4 regions of the Lelliottia nimipressuralis genome follow, and region 1 is predicted to be linked to each of the others. Evidence: predicted binding sites of a transcription regulator. Region 1 holds the regulator's gene; each other region holds the start of a gene.
What was found. Region 1 encodes CRP, which controls carbon source genes, mostly activating them, when cyclic AMP is high. Its sites were predicted from a motif close to ATGTGANNNNNNTCACAT; they were not measured.

Region 1 (6,121 bases):
GGCCGTGTACGCCTGACGAATCGGGTATTTCGCTGGAGGTCATCCGCCACTATTCCGGCAAACTGCCGATTCTGGGGGTTTGTCTCGGTCATCAGGCTATCGCGCAGGTGTTTGGTGCGACCATTGTTCGTGCCGAACGCGTGATGCACGGCAAAACCTCACCGGTCACCCACACCGGTATGGGAGTTTTTCAGGGGCTGAATAACCCGCTGACGGTTACGCGCTACCACTCGCTGGTGATCGACCCGACCACGCTTCCCGCGTGCTTTGACGTCACCGCCTGGAGCGACACCCGTCAGATCATGGGCATTCGCCATCGCGAGTGGGACCTCGAAGGGGTGCAGTTCCATCCGGAGAGCATTCTGAGCGAACAGGGCCACCAGCTTCTCGCCAATTTCCTCAATCGCTGAATTTTTATTGCCTTGTTGTGATTTTTTATGCATATTTTGTGATTATATTTTCACAATTAATGTGACATAAAACGGACGGGCATGACATGGCAACTGAACAACCTGCAATTACGCGCGCAACATTCGATGAAGTGATTCTGCCGGTTTATGCACCGGCGGAGTTTATCCCGGTGAAAGGGAAAGGCAGTCGGGTATGGGATCAACAGGGCAAAGAGTACGTTGATTTCGCGGGCGGCATTGCGGTGACGGCGCTGGGGCACTGCCATCCGGCGCTGGTTGAGGCGCTGAAAACCCAGGGGGAAACCCTGTGGCACACCAGCAACGTGTTCACCAACGAACCGGCGCTGCGCCTGGGCCGTAAGATCATTGATACCACTTTTGCCGAGCGTGTGCTGTTCATGAACTCCGGCACCGAAGCCAATGAAACCGCCTTTAAGCTGGCGCGCTATTACGCTTCCACGCGTCACAGCCCATACAAAAGCAAGATTATCGCTTTCCATAACGCCTTCCATGGCCGTTCGCTGTTCACCGTTTCCGTGGGCGGGCAGCCGAAATATTCCGACGGTTTTGGTCCAAAACCCGCTGATATTATCCACGTGCCGTTTAACGATCTGCATGCGGTAAAAGCGGTGATGGACGATCACACCTGCGCGGTGGTGGTTGAGCCGATCCAGGGCGAGGGCGGCGTGATGGCCGCGACGCCAGAATTCCTGAAAGGACTGCGCGAGCTGTGCAATGAGCATCAGGCGCTGCTGGTCTTTGATGAAGTGCAGAGCGGTATGGGACGTACCGGCGATCTGTTTGCCTATATGCACTACGGCGTAACGCCAGATATCCTGACCAGTGCCAAAGCGCTCGGCGGCGGTTTCCCGGTGAGCGCCGTACTGACGACGCAAGAGATCGCCTCGGCCTTCCACGTCGGCTCTCACGGCTCCACTTATGGCGGCAACCCGCTGGCGTGCGCGATCGCCGGGGCGGCGTTCGATATTATCAACACCCCGGAAGTGCTGAACGGCGTAAACGCGAAGCGTGAGCAGTTTGTGCAGCATCTCCAGCAGATCGACGCGCAGTACGACGTGTTCAGCGATATTCGCGGCATGGGACTGTTAGTCGGTGCGGAACTGAAGCCGCAGTACAAAGGTCGCGCGCGCGATTTCCTCCACGCCGCTGCCCACGAAGGGGTGATGGTGTTGAATGCCGGGCCGGATGTGATGCGCTTTGCGCCGTCGCTGGTGATTGAAGGGCAGGATATCGATGACGGTATGAACCGCTTTGCCAGTGCAGTGAAGAAGATCGTTCAGGGCTAATGGAGTCGCGGCTTCGTTTTGTTCCGACCTACGGAGCCGCAAACCTCACGACGTCTTACGGCGCATAATCCGCGTCAGCCAAATCCCGTGATGCGGACGCTGACGCCATGCCACCGACGAAATGGTGTGCATGGTGTTCAGATGTCCTATTACGCGCTGTAAATGCTGCTCCAGAGTGCTCATCGGCCCGTGGGTGAGCGTCTCTGGCGCTTCCAGAATGTTCGAGTCTCCCGACTCTCCCGGCGCGTCGTACTCCAGACGCTGCTGACAACGCTGCAATGCAATTTCACACGACTGCAAATAGCGCTGCGCCAGATCCGGCGTCAGCATCGTGTGCTCGCGCGCCAGGGTCGTCATCGCGTTAATGTGTTCGACGATGAACTGGCTGTGCGTCACCCACAGTTTCATATCTGCCAGATAGTCTGAATTAAAGCCCGGCTCCTGCATCGCCTGGTTGAGGGAGTTATACAGCGCGTTGTGCGCCTGGTTGACCTTCATGCGCTCGTACGCCAGCGGCGAAGGTTTGGGATCGTCGCTCAGGATCAGACGAATGGCCTGCTGGTCCGCTTCAAGGGCGTCGTGGGCGTTCTGGCGCAGCAGCCCGCTCTGCCACTGTGGCCACAGCCAGACCATGCCGCCAAAGGCGATCAGACAGCCAATCAATGTATCCACCAGTCGCGCCACGATAAACTGTTCGCCGTTCAGGGTCAGCAGTTGCAGGGTATATACCGCCGTCACTGTAAACCCAACCATTGCCCAGCCGTAGTTTTTGCGGATGATCAGATAGCCGACCAGGGTAATGACCAGCATTCCCAGCAGGGTATAGCCGTCAGGAACATGGAAGTGCAGTGTGATACCGGCAATCACCAGCCCGGCAAACGTCCCGAGCGCACGGTGCAGTATTCGCACGCGCGTCGCGCCATAGCCATTCTGCGTGACAAACAGCACGGTCATTAAAATCCAGTAGGGCTTGGGTAAGTGCAGCGCGACGCCCATCAGGCTGGCGATGCTCAGCATCACGCTGATGCGTGCGGCATTGCGCAGGGCGGAAGATTTCAGTGATAAATAGCTTTTCAGTGCCGGTAGCAGCGGCAGACGCTTTTGTTTATCGGCCATCAGGTCGCGCGGGTAGAGCGGGCGCTGAGTGCGCAACACGCGTGCGATGCGGCTAAAGTGCCACGCGCAAAACTGCCCAACCGGATTATCCGGATGCTGACGGGCAATTTTCTCCAGCGCGCCCAGCTGTTTATCCATTGTAAAACGCGTGGGATAACGGTGGTAAAGAATATCGTCAGCCAGCACCCGCAGGCGGGCCGCGACCGTCTGGGCATTCCAGCGGATCACCGCTTCGGCGTGGCTGCGCTCCACCAGTTTTTGCACCTCCTGCGGGTGATGCAGACTGACCGAAATATGCTCCTGTAGATCAAGCCCCACCTGGAAGACGCGCAGCAGTCGCTTGTATTCATGGTTTTTATTGGCCGCCAGCATATGCAGCTGCTGATAGCACTGGCTGATTAAGTCGACCACTTTTTGCTGGCGCGTAAGCAGCGGGGGCAATGATTTTTCCGGGTCTGTGTGTTGCGTCAGCAGGGTGTATTTGGCTTCGCAATAGTCCGCGAGCTGGACGTAGAGCAGGCTCAGGGATTCGCGCAGGGGCTGCTCCCGCCACATCCAGAACCAGAACCAGTTAAACAGCCCGTACCACAGGGTACCGAACGTATAGATCAGCAGCGGCTCCCAGACGGGCATATTTCCGGCGAGGCTCAGTGTGAAAATAGCGGCTATCAGTGAGGCGGGCAGTAGGCGAGCGTGCAGCGAACTGATCTCCGCCGTGACGCCCAGCGTCATAGCCAGCACGGTCAGGATTAACGGCAGCGGGATATCACGGGCCAGCAGCAGCTGCACGGCCAGGCTACATCCGGCGAACAGGCAGCCGCCGATAATCAGGCGTTTGAAAAAGCGTTTATGCGGTGTATCGAGACCGGCAATGTTGCAGCAGGCAGGAACGAGAGAGAACAACAGCCCATGTTGCAGATGGCCCAGGATTAAACCGACAGCCACGGGAAGACATAACACCAGAGTTTGACGTAGTGCGTAGTTAACTTCGGGGTGATAAATCAGCCTGCGCCACATGATCGTCAGAGACAAAAACGGCGTGACACCTCGCGATGGCACGCCGTTCGTTCCGGAATTAACGCGTTCCGTAGACCACGATAGTTTTACCGTGAGCGGAGATCAGGTTTTGATCTTCCAGCATTTTCAGGATACGGCCAACGGTTTCACGAGAACAGCCGACGATCTGACCAATCTCCTGACGGGTAATTTTAATTTGCATACCGTCCGGGTGGGTCATGGCGTCAGGTTGTTTCGCCAGGTTCAGCAGGGTCTGCGCGATGCGGCCTGTTACGTCCAGGAAGGCGAGGTTACCCACTTTCTCGGAAGTGACCTGCAGGCGGCGAGCCATCTGCGAAGAAAGACGCATCAGGATGTCCGGGTTCACCTGGATCAGCTGGCGGAATTTCTTATAGGAGATCTCTGCAACTTCACACGCGGTTTTCGCACGCACCCAGGCGCTACGTTCCTGGCCTTCTTCAAACAGGCCCAGTTCACCGATGAAATCGCCCTGGTTCAGATAAGAAAGGATCATCTCTTTCCCTTCTTCATCTTTGATCAGCACTGCCACCGAGCCTTTGACGATGTAATACAACGTTTCCGCTTTTTCACCCTGGTGAATCAGCGTGCTCTTCGATGGGTACTTATGAATGTGGCAATGAGACAAGAACCATTCGAGAGTCGGGTCTGTTTGCGGTTTGCCAAGCACCATGCGCTGTTATCCTCTGTTATAAGCTGTCTCAGAGTCAAAATCGCATCCTGACTCTGGGGTTGCAATCGAATTCTTACCCGTACCTGGGAAGTGGCTGTCGCACTGTTCGCAGCCAGTAAAGTTTGATGTCCTCTGCATACATGTGTAACGTCAATGTATTACTGTAGCATCGAGACTGTTTTAGCATAGCTTTAGCCGCGTGTCTCCTGGTGTCTCGCTTCAGCATGATGCAGGTCGCCTTCCGTTGCGAGAATTGTAACGCACGCGTAATCTGTTCGGAAAAATGCAACTTTGGAGTTAATGAAAATGCAAGCGCGTGTGAAATGGGTTGAAGGTTTAACGTTCCTTGGCGAATCCGCTTCAGGACACCAGATTTTGATGGACGGCAACTCCGGAGATAAAGCGCCAAGCCCGATGGAAGTGGTACTGATGGCGGCGGGCGGATGCAGCGCGATTGACGTGGTTTCGATTCTGCAGAAAGGTCGTCATGACGTGACGGACTGCGAAGTGAAGCTGACCTCAGAGCGTCGCGAAGAGGCGCCACGTCTGTTTACGCACATCAACTTGCATTTTATCGTCACCGGTAAAGAGCTGAAGGATGCGGCGGTTTCCCGTGCGGTGGATCTGTCTGCGGAGAAGTACTGCTCCGTGGCGCTGATGCTGGAAAAAGCGGTGAACATTACGCATTCCTACGAAGTGATCGACGCTTAACACTACGCCCGGTAGCGCTACGCTTGCCGGGCCTGTCACCGCATGATTCAGCCGGATAGCGAAGCGCTCCCCGGCGACTGAACTCAGGCGATCTTCTTGCCTTCCATCAGCCGTTGCACCAGCGGCATCATGATCAGCTCCATCGCCAGCCCCATCTTCCCGCCCGGGACCACTAATGTATTGATATGGGAAATGAATGAGCCCTGCAGCATCGCCAGCAGCCAGGGGTAATCAATGTCTTCCAGATTGCGGAAGTGAATCACCACAAAACTCTCGTCCAGCGACGGAATTGTTTTCGCCGCAAACGGGTTAGAGGTGTCCACCGTCGGGACGCGCTGGAAGTTGATGTGGGTCCGCGAGAACTGCGGCGTCAGGAAGTTGATGTAATCTTCCATCGAGCGCACGACCGAATCCATCACCGCTTCACGCGAATGGCCGCGCTCGCTCATGTCACGGGTCAGCTTCTGAATCCACTCCAGATTGACAATCGGCACCACGCCGACCAGCAGATCCACGTGGCGTGCCACATCGTGCTGTGGAGTCACCACGCCGCCGTGCAAGCCTTCATAAAACAACACGTCCGTTGGCTCCGGCAGGGGCTGCCACGGGGTGAATGTGCCAGGAACCTGATTCCATGGCACCGCTTCATCGTAGGTGTGCAGATATTTACGCGACTGACCTTTGCCCGTGTGGCCGTAGTCCTGAAAAGTTTGTTCCAGCAGGCCAAAGTCGTTGGCGTCTGGCCCGAAATAGCTGATGTGTTTACCTAAATCCCGGGCCTTACGAATAGCCATGTCCATTTCAGGACGGGTGAAGCGATGAAAACTGTCGCCCTCAACCTCGGCAGCGCGCAGATTGAGCTGTGCGAA
Region 2 (6,121 bases), 2.0 Mb from region 1:
GAAAATGTGTCCCCGCTCACACAAAACAATCTGCCAGCGCGTTGTCACAAAACCGACAAATTGGCTGTCAGGTGACGCGTTTAGCCCGGCTCACCTTCGTCCATACTGGATTCGCACAGCGAGGGCAAAGTTGATGATCGCCCGGCTGCATCGTCAGAACATGGCTACAGCGTCGACAGGCATACTCCCCCGCCTCCGGGACAGTGGTAAAGCGTTCAACATATTCATCCGGCAAAATGCATAAACCCGGTTTCACGTCATCGTCGTCATAGTAATAGACGCTTATCTGCCCGTTCGTTTCCATGATCGCCAGCCGCACCTGGCCCAGCTGTTCCACGCTGTTTAAGCGCAGCTCCATGAAAAACTCAAATTCAGTCATGTTGGCGCTGCGAACCTTCTCCCAGGCCAGTTGCCCCTCTTCGACAATCACCACCGGCTTGCCTTCCAGTAGATCCTCGATTTTTTCGCTTTTCGACATCAGCCACATCACCAGCCGATAGAGTAAGCCCAGCGTGACAAAAACGATCAGCACCGGAATCATCGGCACATCGTCATAAAACGCGACGTCACCGGCCGCAGAGCCGAGTGTCAGAATGATCAGGACTTCAAACAGTGACATCTGCCGAACGCCGCGCCGCCCTGTAATTTTGAGAAACAGAAACACCAGAATAAAGGTGTAGAGGCTGCGCAAAGCTACTTCCCCTAAGAACTCAAGCGGGACTTTGTCGAACGCCATCCGCTGAAGATCGAACGCTTTCATTTTTATTCGCCTTAACAGTAAGTTACTGCTGATAAGCATAGCTGAGTCTTTTATTTTCGCTCTTCTCCTCGCGAAGATAGCGCCTGCCACGCAAAACCCGTATCATTGCGCGCTTTACGTACGATAAAAGTGATCGCCATGACTCAAACATTTATCCCCGGCAAAGACGCCGCTCTGGAAGATTCCATCGCTCGCTTCCAGCAGAAACTGACCGACCTGGGTTTTAATATCGAAGAAGCCTCCTGGCTCAATCCGGTACCTCACGTCTGGTCTGTGCATATTCGCGACACCGACTGTGCGCTGTGCTTTACCAACGGTAAAGGCGCCACCAAAAAAGCGGCTCTGGCTTCTGCCCTGGGGGAGTATTTTGAGCGCCTGTCCACCAACTACTTTTTCGCTGATTTCTGGCTGGGCGAGACTATCGCCAACGGCCCGTTCGTACACTACCCGAACGAAAAGTGGTTCCCACTGACGGAAGATGACACGCTGCCGGAAGGCATTCTGGATGCGCGTCTGCGCAAGTTCTACGATCCGGATAACGAACTGACCGCCGGTATGCTGGTCGATCTGCAGTCCGGTAACGACGAGCGTGGTATCTGCGCCCTGCCGTTTACCCGTCAGTCTGACGATCACACTGTCTATATCCCGATGAACATCGTCGGCAACCTGTACGTGTCCAACGGCATGTCCGCAGGTAATACCCGTAACGAAGCCCGCGTGCAGGGGCTGTCCGAGGTGTTTGAGCGTCATATCAAAAACCGTATTATCGCCGAGTCCATCAGCCTGCCGGAAATCCCGAGCGAGGTACTGGCGCGCTATCCGGGCGTGGTGGAATCTATCGCTAAACTGGAAGCAGAAGGTTTCCCAATTTTTGCTTACGACGGCTCTCTGGGCGGTAAATACCCGGTAATCTGCGTGGTGCTGTTCAACCCGGCCAACGGCACTTGCTTCGCGTCGTTTGGCGCCCACCCTGACTTCGGCGTGGCGCTGGAACGTACCGTTACCGAGCTGCTTCAGGGCCGTAGCCTGAAAGATCTCGATGTCTTCACCCCACCAACGTTTGACGACGAAGAAGTGGGCGAACACACCAACCTCGAAACGCACTTCATCGATTCCAGCGGTTTGATCTCCTGGGATATGTTCAAGCAGGACGCCGACTATGAATTCGTGGACTGGAGTTTCTCCGGCACCACGGAAGAAGAGTTCGCCACGCTGATGGCAATTTTCAAAGCAGAAGATAAAGAAGTGTACATCGCCGATTACGAGCATCTGAGCGTCTACGCTTGCCGTATTATCGTGCCAGGCATGTCCGACATCTATCCGGCAGAAGATCTGTGGCTGGCCAACAACAGCATGGGCAGCCATCTGCGCGAAACGCTGCTGGCTCTGCCGGGTAGTGAGTGGGAAAAAGAGGATTATCTGAACCTGATCGCCCAGCTTGACGACGAAGGCCACGACGATCTTACCCGCGTACGCGAGCTGCTGGGCCTGGCAACCGGCAAAGACAATGGCTGGTACACCCTGCGTGTGGGCGAGCTGAAATCCATGCTGGCCCTGGCCGGTGGCGATCTGGATCAGGCTCTGGCCTGGACGGAATGGACCATTGAGTACAACCAGTCGGTCTTCAGCCCGGAGCGCGCTAACTATTATCGTTGCCTGCAAACCCTGCTGCTCCTGTCTCAGGAAGAGGATCGTCAGCCGCTGCAATATCTCAATGCGTTCGTGCGTATGTACGGTGCCGACGCTGTTGAAGCCGCCAGCGCCGCATTGAGCGGTGAAGCGCCGTTCTATGGCCTTCAGGCTGTCGATAGCGATCTGAAAGCCTTCCCGGCCCATCAGTCACTGCTCAAAGCTTACGAAAAACTGCAGCGCGCGAAAGCGGCCTACTGGTCAAAATAAGCGCACATAGCATTACAGACAGTAGGCGTATTTCCACGTCTGGGCTATATTACGGGGCAATTTCATTGCCCCGTTTTTTTATTTCTTTTGCAATGAATTTTGATTGTAATAATAAAGTTAATTACAGGTAAATATAATTATGCTTACCTGGGCTTTACTGTTACTTTTTAAGGTAATTACTCCATTTTAATTAACTGCTTCGGGAGAGGTTACAGGAAATAATTCAACTCTTTTCATAACTTTTAAAATTTATTTTTATACGGATAATCAAAAACTTACTCCGCATTTGTTGCAAAACCATGCGCTTTGCGGGCCTATAAGCCAGGCGAGATATGATCTATATCAATTTCTCTTCTATAATGCTTTGTTAGTATCTCGTCGCCGACTTAATAAAGAGAGAGTTAGTGTGAAAGCTGACAACCCTTTTGATCTATTACTCCCAGCTGCGATGGCCAAAGTTGCCGAAGAAGCGGGTGTCTATAAAGCAACGAAACACCCGATGACGACGTTCTATCTGGCGATTACCGCTGGTGTGTTCATCTCCATCGCCTTCGTCTTCTACATCACTGCGACAACCGGTACTGCTGCGATGCCTTTCGGTATTGCGAAACTGATTGGCGGTATCTGTTTCTCACTGGGCTTGATTCTGTGCGTCATTTGCGGCGCCGACCTCTTTACCTCAACGGTGCTTATCGTGGTGGCAAAAGCGAGCGGAAGAATCACCTGGGGTCAGCTGGCGCGCAACTGGATTAATGTCTACGTTGGCAACCTGATTGGCTGTTTGCTCTTTGTACTGCTTATGTGGTTATCCGGCGAGTATATGACCGCCAACGGTGGCTGGGGACTCAACGTCCTGCAAACCGCTGACCACAAAATGCATCACACCTTTATCGAAGCCGTCGCTCTCGGCATCCTCGCAAACCTGATGGTCTGCCTGGCGGTCTGGATGAGCTACTCTGGCCGCAGCCTGATGGACAAAGCCATGATTATGGTTCTGCCGGTTGCGATGTTCGTTGCCAGCGGCTTTGAGCACAGTATCGCAAACATGTTTATGATCCCGATGGGTATCGTAATCCGCAACTTTGCGAGCCCGGAGTTCTGGACTGCAGTTGGTTCAACCCCGGAAAGTTTCTCTCACCTGACTATTATGAACTTCATCACAGATAACCTGATCCCTGTCACTATTGGGAACATTATCGGTGGGGGTCTGCTGGTTGGGTTGACATACTGGGTCATTTACCTGCGTGGCGACAATCATCATTGATGGTTTCTCAGGCAGTAAAGAAAAATCCACTTAAGAAGGTAGGTATCACATGTCCGAGCTTAATGAAAAGTTAGCCACAGCCTGGGAAGGTTTTGCGAAAGGTGACTGGCAGAAAGAAGTCAACGTACGTGACTTCATTCAGAAAAACTATACCCCGTATGAAGGTGACGAATCCTTCCTGGCTGGTGCTACTGACGCAACAACCAAGCTGTGGGACAATGTTATGGAAGGCGTCAAACTGGAAAACCGCACTCACGCGCCAGTTGATTTCGATACTTCCGTTGCCTCTACCATCACTTCTCACGACGCTGGCTACATCAACAAAGCCCTTGAGAAAATCGTTGGTCTGCAGACTGAAAAACCACTGAAACGTGCAATTATCCCGTTCGGTGGCATCAAAATGGTTGAAGGTTCCTGCAAAGCGTACAATCGCGAGCTGGACCCAATGCTGAAGAAAATCTTCACCGACTACCGCAAAACTCACAACCAGGGCGTGTTTGACGTTTACACCAAAGACATCCTGAACTGCCGTAAATCCGGTGTTCTGACTGGTCTGCCAGATGCGTATGGCCGTGGCCGTATCATCGGTGACTACCGTCGCGTTGCACTGTACGGTATCGACTTCCTGCTGAAAGACAAATACGCACAGTTCCTGTCACTGCAATCTGACCTGGAAAACGGCGTAAACCTGGAAGCAACTATCCGTCTGCGTGAAGAGATCTCTGAACAGCACCGTGCGCTGGGTCAGATCAAAGAAATGGCTGCTAAATATGGCTGCGATATCTCTGGTCCTGCTACCAACGCTCAGGAAGCTATCCAGTGGACTTACTTCGGCTACCTGGCTGCTGTTAAGTCTCAGAACGGCGCAGCAATGTCCTTCGGTCGCGTATCCACCTTCCTGGATGCTTACATCGAACGTGACATCAAAGCAGGCAAAATCACCGAGCAAGACGCACAGGAAATGATTGACCACCTGGTCATGAAACTGCGTATGGTTCGCTTCCTGCGTACCCCAGAATATGATGAGCTGTTCTCCGGTGACCCAATCTGGGCAACTGAATCTATCGGTGGTATGGGCGTTGATGGCCGTACTCTGGTAACCAAAAACAGCTTCCGTTTCCTGAACACCCTGTACACCATGGGTCCGTCTCCGGAACCGAACATCACTGTTCTGTGGTCAGAAAAACTGCCTCTGAACTTCAAGAAATTCGCTGCTAAAGTCTCCATCGATACCTCTTCTCTGCAATACGAGAACGATGATCTGATGCGTCCTGACTTCAACAACGACGACTACGCTATCGCTTGCTGCGTAAGCCCAATGGTTGTTGGTAAGCAAATGCAGTTCTTCGGTGCTCGTGCTAACCTCGCGAAAACCATGCTGTATGCAATCAACGGCGGCGTTGATGAAAAACTGAAAATCCAGGTTGGTCCTAAATCTGAACCAATCAAAGGCGACGTTCTGAACTTCGACGAAGTGATGGACCGTATGGATCACTTCATGGACTGGCTGGCTAAGCAGTATGTCACCGCCCTGAACATCATCCACTACATGCACGACAAGTACAGCTACGAAGCTTCTCTGATGGCTCTGCACGACCGTGACGTGGTTCGCACCATGGCATGTGGTATCGCAGGTCTGTCCGTTGCAGCTGACTCCCTGTCTGCTATCAAATATGCGAAAGTTAAACCAATTCGTGACGAAGATGGTCTGGCGACTGACTTCGAAATCGAAGGCGAATACCCGCAGTTTGGTAACAACGACTCTCGTGTCGATGACATGGCCGTTGACCTGGTTGAACGTTTCATGAAGAAAATTCAGAAACTGACTACCTACCGCAACGCTATCCCGACTCAGTCTGTTCTGACCATCACTTCTAACGTTGTGTACGGTAAGAAAACCGGTAACACCCCAGACGGTCGTCGCGCTGGCGCTCCATTCGGTCCAGGTGCTAACCCAATGCACGGTCGTGACCAGAAAGGTGCAGTTGCCTCTCTGACTTCCGTTGCTAAACTGCCGTTTGCTTACGCGAAAGATGGTATTTCTTATACCTTCTCCATCGTTCCAAATGCGCTGGGTAAAGACGACGAAGTGCGTAAAACCAACCTGGCAGGTCTGATGGACGGTTACTTCCATCACGAATCTTCCATCGAAGGTGGTCAGCACTTGAACGTGAACGTAATGAACCGTGAAATGCTGC
Region 3 (6,121 bases), 1.3 Mb from region 1:
CCGCATCCGGTGCTGCGCATTCAGCCGCTGCGGGTGACGGCGTCCGGTACGCTGCCGGATACGCTGGCGGCCATGCCTGCGCTGCCGTCCCTCGACGGATTAACCCAGCGTAAACTCCAGCTGTCGATGGACCCCATGCTCGACATGATGGGCATGCAGGCATTGATGAACAAATATGGCGATCAGGCGATGGCGGGCATGCACCACGGCCAGTCGATGGGGCATATGAATATGGACCACGGCAAGATGGGCAACATGGGCCATATGAATCACGGCGGCGGGAAAGGGTTTGATTTCCATAACGCCAACCGTATCAACGGCCAGGCCTTTGATATGAACACCCCGATGTTTGCGGCCAGCAAGGGCCAGTACGAACGCTGGGTGATTTCAGGCGAGGGCGACATGATGCTGCATCCGTTCCACATTCACGGCACGCAGTTCCGCATTATCTCCGAGAACGGCAAAGCGCCTGCGGCACATCGAACGGGCTGGAAAGATACGGTGCGGGTGGAGGGCGGAGTAAGCGAAGTGCTGGTGAAGTTTGAGCATGACGCGCCGAAGGAGTTTGCCTATATGGCCCACTGCCATCTGCTGGAACATGAAGATACGGGGATGATGCTAGGGTTTACGGTGTAAAAAAGCCGGGCGGCGTTTCGCCTTACCCGGCCAGAGTTCTAAAAACGGCAACCCCAAGGTTGCCGTTTTGCATTTCACTCACATCTACTTCACATCATCCGGCAACGCATACGCGACGATATAGTCGCCCATCTTCGTGCCAAATGACCCGTGACCGCCCGCGGAGATGACAACGTACTGCTTGCCATTCGCTTCGTAGGTCATCGGTGTGGCCTGTCCACCGGCCGGCAGACGGCCTTGCCACAGTTTCTCACCGTTAGTCATGTTGTAGGCGCGCAGGTAGTTATCTGCGGTTGCCGCGATGAACAGGACGTTTCCGGCAGTAGAGATCGGGCCGCCGAGCATCGGCATACCCATATTGAACGGAACAGGAACCGGCATCGGGAACGGCATGCTGTCCTGTGGCGTACCAATACGTTTTTTCCATACCACCTGGTTCGTTTTCAGATCCAGCGCGGAGATATAACCCCAGGCAGGCTGTTTACACGGCAGGCCAAACGGAGAGAGGAACGGGTTCAGCGTAACGCCATACGGCACGCCGTACTGCGGCTGAATACCGGCTTCAGTGCCGCTGCCTTTCGCATCTTTCGGCTGCTCCATCGGGTTACCAGGACCGCGTGGGATCAGCTTCGAGACAAACGGCAGTGCCATCGGGTTGGCAATCGCCACCTGACGGTTTGGATCGACCGAGATGCCGCCCCATTCAAACATCCCCAGGTTACCCGGGAAGACCAGCGTGCCCTGCTCAGACGGCGGGGTGAAGATGCCTTCATAGCGCAGCTGATGGAACATCACGCGGCACACCAGCTGATCGAACATCGTGGCGCCCCACATGTCCGCACCGGTCAGATCTTTCTTCGGACGGAAGCTCAGGTCAGAGAACGGCTGCGTTTTCGAAACGTAGTCGCCTTTCGCTGCGCCCTGCGGTACCGGTTTTTCCGGAGCCGGAACCACCAGTTTGCCGTTAGAACGGTCGAGCACGAAGATGTTGCCGGTTTTCGCTGGCGCGTAGATGACCGGAACAGTTTTTCCGTTGACGGTAATGTCGGCCAGCGTTGGCTGGGACGGCATATCCATATCCCACAGATCGTGGTGAACGGTTTGATAGCTCCAGGCCAGTTTCCCGGTCGTTGCGTTCAGCGCCACGATGGCACTGGCGTAACGCTCCTGCTCTGGCGTGCGGTTCCCGCCCCAGATATCCGGCGTGGTCACGCCCATCGGCAGATAGACCAGATCCAGCTTCGCGTCATACGCTGCCGGTGCCCAGGAGTTCGGTGAGTTAAAGGTGAAGGTGTGTTCATCCGACGGGATGGCGTTAGGATCTTTCGCGCCCGGATCGAAGGCCCACAGCAGTTTGCCGGTGTTCACGTCGAAACCACGAATCACACCCGAGGTTTCACGGGTAGAGAAGTTATCCGTGACAGAACCGGCAATGACGATGGTTTTATCGGTGATGATCGGCGGTGACGTCGGCTCATACAGGCCCGGCGTGGTATCCGGCATGTTGGTCTGCAGGTTGAGGATACCTTTGTTGGCAAAGGTTTCGCACAGCTTGCCGGTTTCGGCGTTGATCGCAAACAGACGGCCATCGTTCACCGGCAGCATGATACGGCGAGGACAGTCAGCCACCACGTCCGGGCTGGCGTTGTCCGCGCGCGCTTCGTGGTAAGAGACGCCACGACAGGTCACGTGCTGGAAGGAGGTGTTGGTGTTCAGCTGCGGATCAAAGTGCCATTTTTCCTTACCGGTCGACGCATCCAGCGCGAACAGACGCTGGTGAGCGGTACACAGGTACAGCATGTCGCCCACTTTGATCGGGGTGACTTCGTTGGTCAGCTCACCCGGATCGTTCGGCTGCTTCAGATCGCCGGTACGGAACGTCCAGGCTTCTTTCAGGTTTTTCACGTTATCGGCGTTGATTTGCTTCAGCGGCGAGTAACGTTGTCCTTCCTGATTGCGCCCATACGCTGGCCAGTCGCCGTCAGCCACCTGAGAAATGGCGGCGGCAGGCGTGGAATCGGCACTCAGAGTACCTTTCACTTCCTGCGGATCGTTAAATCCGGCCCAGGTCAGAATGCCACCGGTGATGAGCAACGCCACGACCAGTGCCGCAACCGCACCGCTGGACGGCACCAGCAGGCGACGCCAGACGAAGGGCAAGATCAGCCAGATACCAAAGAAGACAAGAATGTCGCTACGCGGCGTGAGCGCCCAGAAATCGAAGCCGACCTCCCAGACACCCCAGATCATCGTTGCGAGCAGAAGTGCTGCGTAAAGCCACAGCGCGGAACGTTTACGCCGCAAAAGCAGGACGGTCACAGCAATCATAACCAGGCCCGCAATCGGGTAGTACCAGGAGCCGCCAAGCGCGACCAGCCATACGCCACCGATTAACAGATACAGCGCGCAGAATGCGGCAAAAGCGGCTGTTAACGTTACCAGTAGACGCGGCTGTTGAGATTTTATTTCAGCCATAGAAAAGTACTCTGTAGTTTGTTAATTATTTGATAGCAATTAATTATAGGTATTAACAAGTGTGATCGGAATCACAAAATGAGCTTTTTGTAACTCATGCGCCAGGCGAATCCATTTGCTGGTATACTGCCGTACTTGTGAATCATTGCCGGACGTATCTGCATCCGCAGTGATAGATTGGTTTTAAATCATACGGTTAGTAATATGAAACATAGTGTTGAAGTGATGATCCCGGAAGCGGAGATCAAAGCGCGTATCGCCGAACTGGGTCGTCAAATCACCGAACGTTATCAGGACAGCGGCAGCGATATGGTGCTGGTGGGTCTGCTGCGCGGCTCATTCATGTTCATGGCAGACCTGTGCCGTGAAGTTCGGGTGTCCCATGAAGTGGATTTCATGACCGCGTCCAGCTACGGCAGCGGTATGTCGACCACCCGTGACGTGAAAATCCTGAAAGATCTGGATGAAGATATTCGCGGCAAGGATGTGTTAATCGTAGAGGATATTATCGACTCCGGTAACACGCTCTCTAAAGTGCGCGAGATCCTGAGCCTGCGCGGCCCGAAATCCCTGGCGATCTGCACCCTGCTGGATAAACCGACTCGCCGTGAAGTTGATGTCCCGGTTGAATTTGTTGGTTTCTCGATTCCGGATGAGTTCGTGGTGGGTTACGGCATCGATTACGCACAGCGTTATCGCCATCTGCCGTATGTCGGGAAAGTGGTACTGCTGGACGAGTAATCTCAGTGGTCTAGCCCGGAAGCACTGTGCTTTCCGGGCCTGGAAAGCGTGAACGGCACATCTTAAGGCCGGGTAAGGCGAAGCCGCCGCCCGGCTTTTTTGCAGGTTATTTGTGGTTAACGTGCTTGAGCTTCAGGTTGGCAATCCCGGAACGGTAGCGCTGCTCCAGGGTTTCGCGGTTGGTGGCGGTCACTTCCAGATTGCGCAGCAATCCATCATGGATACCGTACGCCCAGCCGTGAACGGAGACTTTCTGCCCGCGCTTCCATGCTGACTGCATGATGGTGGAGTGGCCAAGGTTATAGACCTGCTCCATCACGTTAAGCTCGCACAGGGTGTCGAGGCGACGCTCCTGCGGCATTTCGCCCAGCAGTGAGCTATGTTTGAACCAGATATCGCGAATATGCAGCAGCCAGTTGTCGATCAGCCCCAACTCCGGGTTTTCGACCGCCGCCTGCACACCACCGCAGCCGTAATGGCCGCAGATAATAATGTGCTCAACTTCCAGCACATCAACCGCGTACTGCACGACGGAAAGGCAATTGAGATCGGTGTGAATGACCAGGTTTGCGACGTTACGGTGAACGAACAGTTCACCCGAATCAAGGCCTGTCAGGCGTTCCGCCGGGACGCGGCTGTCAGAGCATCCAATCCATAAAAAACGTGGATTCTGCGCCTTCGCCAGCTTCTCAAAAAATCCCGGGTCCTCTTCTACCAGCATTTTTGACCATAGTGCATTGTTGCTGATGAGTGTATCTATGTCATTCATAGAGGTTAACGACCTGTAACCGAGTAATAGCGTTGCGCTAATATAGGGTAACTCGACTTTTATTGAAACCACACAACGTGTGTCAGAACTATAGGTAAGTTTAATTCATGACTATCGCACTTGAGCTTAAGCAGCTTAAAAAAGTCTATCCGGGCGGCGTTCAGGCGCTGCGCGGAATTGATTTGCAGGTCGAAGCGGGGGATTTCTACGCCCTGCTGGGGCCGAATGGCGCGGGGAAATCCACGACCATCGGCATCATCAGTTCGCTGGTGAACAAGTCTTCGGGCAGCGTCGCGGTGTTTGGCTATGATCTCGAAAAAGATGTGGTCAACGCCAAACGTCAGCTGGGGTTGGTGCCGCAGGAATTTAACTTCAACCCGTTTGAAACCGTGCAGCAAATTGTGGTGAATCAGGCGGGTTACTACGGCGTAGAACGTCAGGACGCCATCGAGCGCAGCGAAAAGTACCTCAAACAGCTCGATCTGTGGGAAAAACGCGGCGAACGTGCGCGCATGCTCTCCGGCGGGATGAAGCGCCGTCTGATGATCGCCCGCGCCCTGATGCACGAGCCAAAACTGCTGATCCTTGATGAGCCAACGGCGGGTGTGGATATCGAACTGCGCCGCTCGATGTGGGGTTTCCTGAAGGATTTGAACGACAAAGGCACCACCATCATTCTGACCACCCACTACCTCGAAGAAGCTGAAATGCTGTGCCGCAATATCGGCATCATTCAGCGCGGCGAGCTGGTGGAAAACACCTCGATGAAGAATCTGCTGTCCAAGCTGAAGTCCGAAACCTTTATCCTCGATCTGGCGGCCAAAAGCCCGCTGCCGAAGCTGGAGGGCTATCAGTACCGTCTGGTGGACACGTCGACGCTGGAAGTGGAAGTCCTACGCGAGCAGGGCATTAACAGCGTCTTTGCGCAGCTGAGCGCGCAGGGCATTCAGGTATTAAGTATGCGTAACAAAGCTAACCGACTGGAAGAACTGTTTGTCTCGCTGGTCCAGGATAAACAAGGAGAGCAGGCATGATGCATCTTTACTGGGTGGCGCTAAAAAGTATCTGGGCCAAAGAGATTAACCGCTTTATGCGCATTTGGGTGCAAACCCTGGTGCCGCCGGTGATCACCATGACGCTCTATTTCATCATCTTCGGGAATCTGATTGGCTCCCGTATTGGTGAAATGCATGGCTTTACCTATATGCAGTTTATCGTGCCGGGCCTGATCATGATGGCGGTGATCACCAACGCCTATGCCAACGTAGCGTCGTCGTTTTTCAGCGCGAAGTTCCAGCGTAACATTGAAGAGCTGCTGGTGGCCCCGGTGCCAACGCACGTCATCATCGCCGGTTATGTGGGCGGCGGCGTAGCGCGCGGGCTGGCGGTAGGGATTCTGGTGACGGCTATCTCGCTGTTCTTCGTCCCGTTCCAGGTACATTCATGGATGTTCGTGGCGCTGACCCTGCTGATGACCGCGATCCTGTTCTCGCTGGCTGG
Region 4 (6,121 bases), 1.9 Mb from region 1:
TGTTCAACGTCGGCCACGATGTCGGCGGTTTCTCCGGCGATAAGCCGGACGCGGAGCTGTTTGTGCGCTGGGTTCAGAACGGCGTAATGCACCCGCGCTTCACCATTCACTCGTGGAATGACGATCACACGGTGAATGAGCCGTGGATGTATCCGGGCGTAACGCCTGCGATCCGCGGCGCAATTGAGCTGCGCTATCGTCTGCTGCCGTATCTTTATACTCTGCTGTGGCAGGCCCATGCTGATGACGAGCCGATGCTGCGTCCGACTTTCCTCGATCACGAGCATGATGCCCAGACATTCGAAGAGTGTGACGATTTCCTGCTCGGGCGCGATCTGCTGGTTGCCAGCGTCGTTGAACAAGGCCAGCGCGAGCGCCGCCTCTGGCTGCCGGACAACGAAACAGGCTGGTACGATTTTTACACCCATGAGTGGTTCTCCGGCGGCCAGTGGATCGTCCGCGATGCACCGCTGGAAAAACTGCCGCTGCTGGTACGCGCAGGGGCCGGTCTGCCGCTCAGCGAACGCATTACCCATGTGAGCGCCGGGAAAGATGATACCCGCGAGCTGAAACTGTTTCCTGTGAAGGGCGTGGGCACAACGTCGGGCCAGCTGTTTGAGGACGATGGCGAGAGCTGGGGCTATCAGAAAGGAAATGCGCTGTGGCTGGAGTGGGAGATGGTGTGCGATGGCACCACAATCAATCTGAAGGTCGCAGCACGCGGCGATTATCGTCCGGCGTGGAACGCGCTGAAGGTGTCGCTGCCTGCAGGGGAAAAACGTACGCTGCGGGTGAACGGGGTTGAAGGAGGTGAGTGGGTGGTGTAGTGCGGCCTGATGCCCTCACCCTAACCCTCTCCCACTGGGAGAGGGGATAAAGGCATGGCGCCTTTTCCTAAGTATTTCGCGCTGCAGGAAGGCGGCAAACCGGTGAATCCCCGGGAGCTTACATAAGTAAGTGACCGGGGTGAACAGGTGAAGCCAACGCATCTGCAGCGTGAAAGACGACGGGAAATTAGCCTTCGATGCCTTTGCTGCGCAAGTAATCTTCATAATTACCGGTGAAGTCCACGATGCGTTCCGGTGTGATTTCAATCACGCGGGTCGCCAGGGAGCTTACGAACTCACGGTCGTGGGAGACGAAGATCAGGGTGCCCTGATACATTTCCAGCGCCATGTTCAGGGATTCGATAGATTCCATGTCCAGGTGGTTAGTCGGTTCGTCCATTATCAGGATATTAGGTTTTTCCATCATCAGCTTACCGAACAGCATGCGCCCTTTTTCACCACCGGAGAGCACTTTGGCAGGCTTTTTGATGTCGTCCTGGCTGAAAAGCAGACGGCCCAGAATGCCGCGCACGGCCTGCTCGTCGTCGCCTTCCTGCTTCCACTGGCTCATCCAGTCGAAGACCGTCAGATCGTTTTCGAATTCAAATTCGTGGTCCTGCGCGTAGTAACCGAGCTGGGCGTTTTCAGACCATTTCACGGTACCGTTGTCCGGTGCCAGTTCACCCACCAGGGTTTTCAGCAGGGTTGATTTACCCACGCCGTTCGCGCCCAGTACCGCAATCTTCTCGCCCACTTCCAGCAGCAGATTGAAGTTTTTGAACAGTGGACCGTTATCAAACCCTTTCGCCAGCGCTTCCACTTCCAGCGCGTTACGGAACAGTTTCTTGTCCTGCTCGAAGCGAATGAACGGGTTCTGACGGCTGGAGGCTTTCACTTCGTCCAGCTTAATTTTATCAATCTGACGCGCACGAGACGTCGCCTGACGGGATTTAGAGGCGTTAGCACTGAAGCGGCTGACGAAGGATTGCAGGTCAGCAATCTGCGCTTTTTTCTTGGCGTTGTCAGACAGCAGACGCTCACGCGCCTGGGTGGCAGCCGTCATGTACTCGTCGTAGTTGCCCGGATAAACGCGCAGCTCGCCGTAGTCCAGATCGGCCATGTGGGTGCAGACCATGTTCAGGAAGTGACGGTCGTGCGAGATGATGATCATGGTGCTGTCGCGGTCGTTCAGCGTCTGCTCCAGCCAGCGGATGGTGTCGATGTCCAGGTTGTTCGTCGGTTCATCGAGCAGCAGAATGTCCGGGTTTGAGAACAGCGCCTGCGCCAGAAGCACACGCAGTTTCCAGCCCGGTGCGACTTCGCTCATCAGGCCGTAGTGTTGCTCAACCGGAATACCGACGCCGAGCAGCAGCTCACCGGCACGGGATTCGGCAGAGTAACCGTCCATTTCGCCGTAAAGCACTTCGAGATCGGCCACTTTATAGCCGTCTTCTTCGCTCATTTCAGCCAGACCGTAGATGCGGTCGCGCTCTTGCTTCACTTCCCACAGTTCCCCGTGTCCCATGATCACGGTGTCGAGCACAGTAAACTCTTCGAAGGCGAACTGGTCCTGACGCAGCTTACCGATACGCTCGTTCGGATCGAGCGACACGTTGCCGAGCGTCGGCTCTAAATCGCCGCCGAGGATTTTCATGTAGGTGGATTTTCCGCTACCGTTGGCACCAATCAGGCCGTAACGGTTGCCGCCGCCAAATTTGACGGAAATGTTTTCGAACAGCGGCTTACTGCCAAACTGCATAGTGACGTTGCTGGTAACTAACACGGGGAGATTCCTGCGAAAAAGTGTGATAAACACGGCATTATGCCACAATTCCGAATTGAAATCCCGTGTTGCAACCAACCACTAAACTTTAACAAAATCGAAAAAAATGTGATTTCGTACACATCTGAATTCCATGCGCGAGGGAATGCACATATAATGCGCTCCCATCAATGATTCAGACTCATCAACTAATCGCCAGAGTGGCAAAGATACCTCGCATAACATGAATATGAAATTATCAACGCTTTTTGCGGCGGCGTTAGCCGTAGTAGGTTTTTGCAATACCGCTTCTGCGGTGACTTATCCGCTGCCGACAGACGGTAGCCGTCTGGTGGGTCAAAACCAGGTGGTTATTGTTCCGGAAGGCAACTCCCAGCCGCTGGAATATTACGCCGCTGAATACCAGCTGGGCCTGTCCAACATGCTCGAAGCAAACCCGGGCGTTGACCCGTATCTGCCGAAAGCCGGTACCGTGCTGAACATTCCTCAGCAGCTGATCCTGCCGGACACCGTCCACGAAGGTATCGTGATCAACAGCGCTGAAATGCGTCTGTATTACTACCCGAAAGGCACCAATACCGTGATCGTTCTGCCGATTGGTATCGGTCAGCTGGGCAAAGACACCCCGCTGAACTGGACCACCAAAGTAGAACGTAAGAAAGCAGGCCCGACCTGGACGCCAACCGCCAAGATGCACGCCGAGTACATCGCTGCCGGTGAGCCGCTGCCAGCCGTTGTTCCTGCCGGCCCGGACAACCCGATGGGTCTGTACGCGCTGTACATTGGTCGTCTGTATGCGATCCACGGCACCAACGCCAACTTCGGTATCGGCCTGCGCGTGAGCCACGGCTGTGTGCGTCTGCGTAACGACGATATCAAGTTCCTGTTCGAGAATGTGCCGGTCGGTACCCGCGTTCAGTTCATCAATGAACCGGTAAAAGCGACCTCTGAGCCAGATGGCAGCCGCTATATCGAAGTGCACAACCCGCTGTCTACCAGCGAAGATCAGATTAACAACAACGAGATCGTGCCGATTACCCTGAAGAGCAACGTGCAGGCTGTCACCAGCCAGGCCGACGTTGAATCCACCGTTGTGGATCAGGCGGTACAGAACCGTTCCGGTATGCCGGTACGTCTGAACTGATTGACTCAGCTTCAAACAAAAAAAGCGGGCTGCTTAGCCCGCTTTTTTATTACCCGTTATTCACGATGACGATTCCACCGTGATCGTATCGATAGTGGCAATGGGCGTATTCCAGCGGCGTGCCATCCTCCAGATAGATCACCTGCTCCACCTCCAGCACCGGGTCGGTTTGCTCGCAGATCAGATGCTGCATATCCAGCGCGTTCGGTTTTAGCGCCCGCACCACCCGATATGACCCCATAATTTTCAGCCCCAGCGTCTCCTGCACGTACTGGAACACCGAGCTTTCAAGATGGGTTTTATTCAGCCCCGGCACCAGATTCAGCGGCATGACGGTGGAATCGAGCGACATCGGCTCACCGTTGAGGCTGCGCAGGCGAATAAAATCATAGATCGGCGTATCGGCGTTTATCATCAGGGAGGACTGCTCTTTCTCGTTCGGAAAGCGCAGTTCGAAATGGACCACTTTGCTGCTCACCGTGCCCAGATGTTCCCAGGTTTTGGTGGCGCCGAAATAGTCGCTGCCGGAGAGATCCCACTGGGAAAGCTGCAGGAAGTTTTTACGAATGAACGTCCCCTGCCCCTGTCGCGTATAGACCAGCCCTTCCACAATCAGCTGGCGCATCGCCTGCTGAATGGTCATCCGGCTGGTGCTGAACTCCGCCGCCAGCGCAAACTGGTCCGGCAGCGGTTCATTGGCGGCATACTGCTGGCTAATAATGCGTTTCTTAATTTCCCGCGCTATGGTGATGTACTTCGCCGCCATCGCCTTTTCCTTATGATTAATCCGCTATCGCACTGTTTTTCAATGCCACCCTCTCAGCAATCTTGAGGAAAGGCAGGTAGAAGAATACACCAAATACAATGATTGCCAACTGAACCACCACCGCCCGCCAGTCCCCCGCCGTCGCCAGCCAGGCGCTGAGTATGGGCGGCGTGGTCCAGGGGATCATGACTACACAGCGCGACATCAGGCCGAGCGTGGTACACAGCCAGGCAAAGTAAATCCCTATCGCCGGCAGCAGTACAAACGGAATCATCAGCGGCAGATTAAAGACAATCGGCAGGCCGAAAATCACCGGTTCGTTGATGTTAAACAGCCCCGGAGCCAGCGACAGCCGCGCCACCTGTTTGGCCGATTTTTGCCGTGAGAAGATAAAGATGGCGATCAGCAGCGAGATGGTGCTGCCCGTCCCGCCAATCATCCCGAACGTCGGGACAAAAATGTTATTGATGATATGCGGAATCGGCTGCCCGTTGGCGAAGGCCAGCATGTTCTCATTGGTGTTGATTAACAGGAACGGTTCCAGAATCACGCTGTTCACTACCGACTGGTGAATACCCAGCGTAAACAGGAAATTACCGAAGCTGTAGATAAAAATTGTGCCGGGCAAACTGGTATTAATGAGTCTGAGAGGCTGCTGGATAAAATGGGTGATCAGGTGAATCAGATCCGTATGCAGCACGTTCGCCAGTAGCGCCGCCAGAATGGCGAACAGGGAAAGCGTGATGATCGTCGGGATCAGCGCGGTAAAGGATTTGCTCACCGCAGGCGGGACGTTCTCGCCCAGCGAAATGTGCAACACTTTCAGGCGCGAAATCGCAATAAACACTTCCGTTGAAATCAGACCAATCAGCACCCCGGCAAATATGCCCGTTGAGCCGATATTGCTGAACGTCAGCACCTGGGTGACATTCACCGGCGCCTGACTGCCGACGGGCACCAGCTGGAGCTGCATCGGCATCATAATGATAAAACTGCTTACGGCGATAACCACTGCCGAAACCGGGTTGTCGAAATCTTTGTTGCGCGCCAGCGACCAGGCAATCATCGGGGCGAGTAACAGCGCCGCGATGTTCAGCGTGCCGTTAATAATCGCCTCACCCCACACCTTAAAGTGGGCGAGCGTTTCCCCTTCGAACACCCACGGAAACACCACGTTATTCACCAGCACCGCGAGACCGGCAAGGATAAAGATCGGCATTACCGTGGCGAAGGCGTCGCGCAAGGAACGTAAGTGCACCTGGTTTGCCAGGCGCGCGGAGAACTCAACAAATCTGTCGACAAACGACTGCATCGCAGGTGTAATTTTTGTATCAGACATAGCGGATATTCCCATCAATCAGTCACAAAAACCGGTCCGGCAGCGTAAGGCTTACAGCTCGCTTCCGTTGCTATGAATAGCCTGTTTTAACCACGCGTAGCTCTTTTTCGGCACGCGTTTCAGATCCTTGAGATCGTGGTTTTCACGGTTGACGTACACCACGCCGTAGCGTTTACGCATATCGCCCTGCGAGCTGAGAATGTCGATCAACCCCCAGCCGAGGTAGCCTATCACCTGCGCGCCGTCTTCAAAGATCGCCGCT

Region 2: the regulator CRP is predicted to act here: its motif matches at 2,990-3,007, upstream of focA (formate transporter FocA).
Region 3: the regulator CRP is predicted to act here: its motif matches at 3,171-3,188, upstream of hpt (hypoxanthine phosphoribosyltransferase).
Region 4: the regulator CRP is predicted to act here: its motif matches at 2,717-2,734, upstream of ldtB (L,D-transpeptidase).

Annotation. Positions count from the first base shown of each region.
Region 1 covers NZ_CP167172.1:4,251,073-4,257,193, reverse strand. The annotation lists gene pabA (aminodeoxychorismate synthase component 2) at 1-410, shown strand, start outside; gene ACB496_RS20500 (aspartate aminotransferase family protein) at 497-1,717, shown strand; gene ACB496_RS20495 (YccS/YhfK family putative transporter) at 1,763-3,850, opposite strand; gene crp (cAMP-activated global transcriptional regulator CRP) at 3,909-4,541, opposite strand; gene ACB496_RS20485 (OsmC family protein) at 4,848-5,252, shown strand; gene ACB496_RS20480 (phosphoribulokinase) at 5,336-6,121, opposite strand, start outside.
Region 2 covers NZ_CP167172.1:1,580,182-1,586,302, reverse strand. The annotation lists gene ACB496_RS07335 (DUF421 domain-containing protein) at 68-760, opposite strand; gene ycaO (30S ribosomal protein S12 methylthiotransferase accessory factor YcaO) at 899-2,659, shown strand; gene focA (formate transporter FocA) at 3,066-3,923, shown strand; gene pflB (formate C-acetyltransferase) at 3,973-6,121, shown strand, end outside.
Region 3 covers NZ_CP167172.1:808,165-814,285, forward strand. The annotation lists gene cueO (multicopper oxidase CueO) at 1-636, shown strand, start outside; gene ACB496_RS03770 (glucose/quinate/shikimate family membrane-bound PQQ-dependent dehydrogenase) at 721-3,111, opposite strand; gene hpt (hypoxanthine phosphoribosyltransferase) at 3,316-3,852, shown strand; gene can (carbonate dehydratase) at 3,959-4,621, opposite strand; gene ACB496_RS03785 (ABC transporter ATP-binding protein) at 4,729-5,655, shown strand; gene ACB496_RS03790 (ABC transporter permease) at 5,652-6,121, shown strand, end outside.
Region 4 covers NZ_CP167172.1:1,482,735-1,488,855, reverse strand. The annotation lists gene ACB496_RS06915 (TIM-barrel domain-containing protein) at 1-827, shown strand, start outside; gene ACB496_RS06910 (ABC-F family ATPase) at 1,015-2,610, opposite strand; gene ldtB (L,D-transpeptidase) at 2,834-3,754, shown strand; gene ACB496_RS06900 (GntR family transcriptional regulator) at 3,804-4,520, opposite strand; gene ACB496_RS06895 (PTS sugar transporter subunit IIC) at 4,537-5,859, opposite strand; gene ACB496_RS06890 (glycoside hydrolase family 1 protein) at 5,911-6,121, opposite strand, start outside.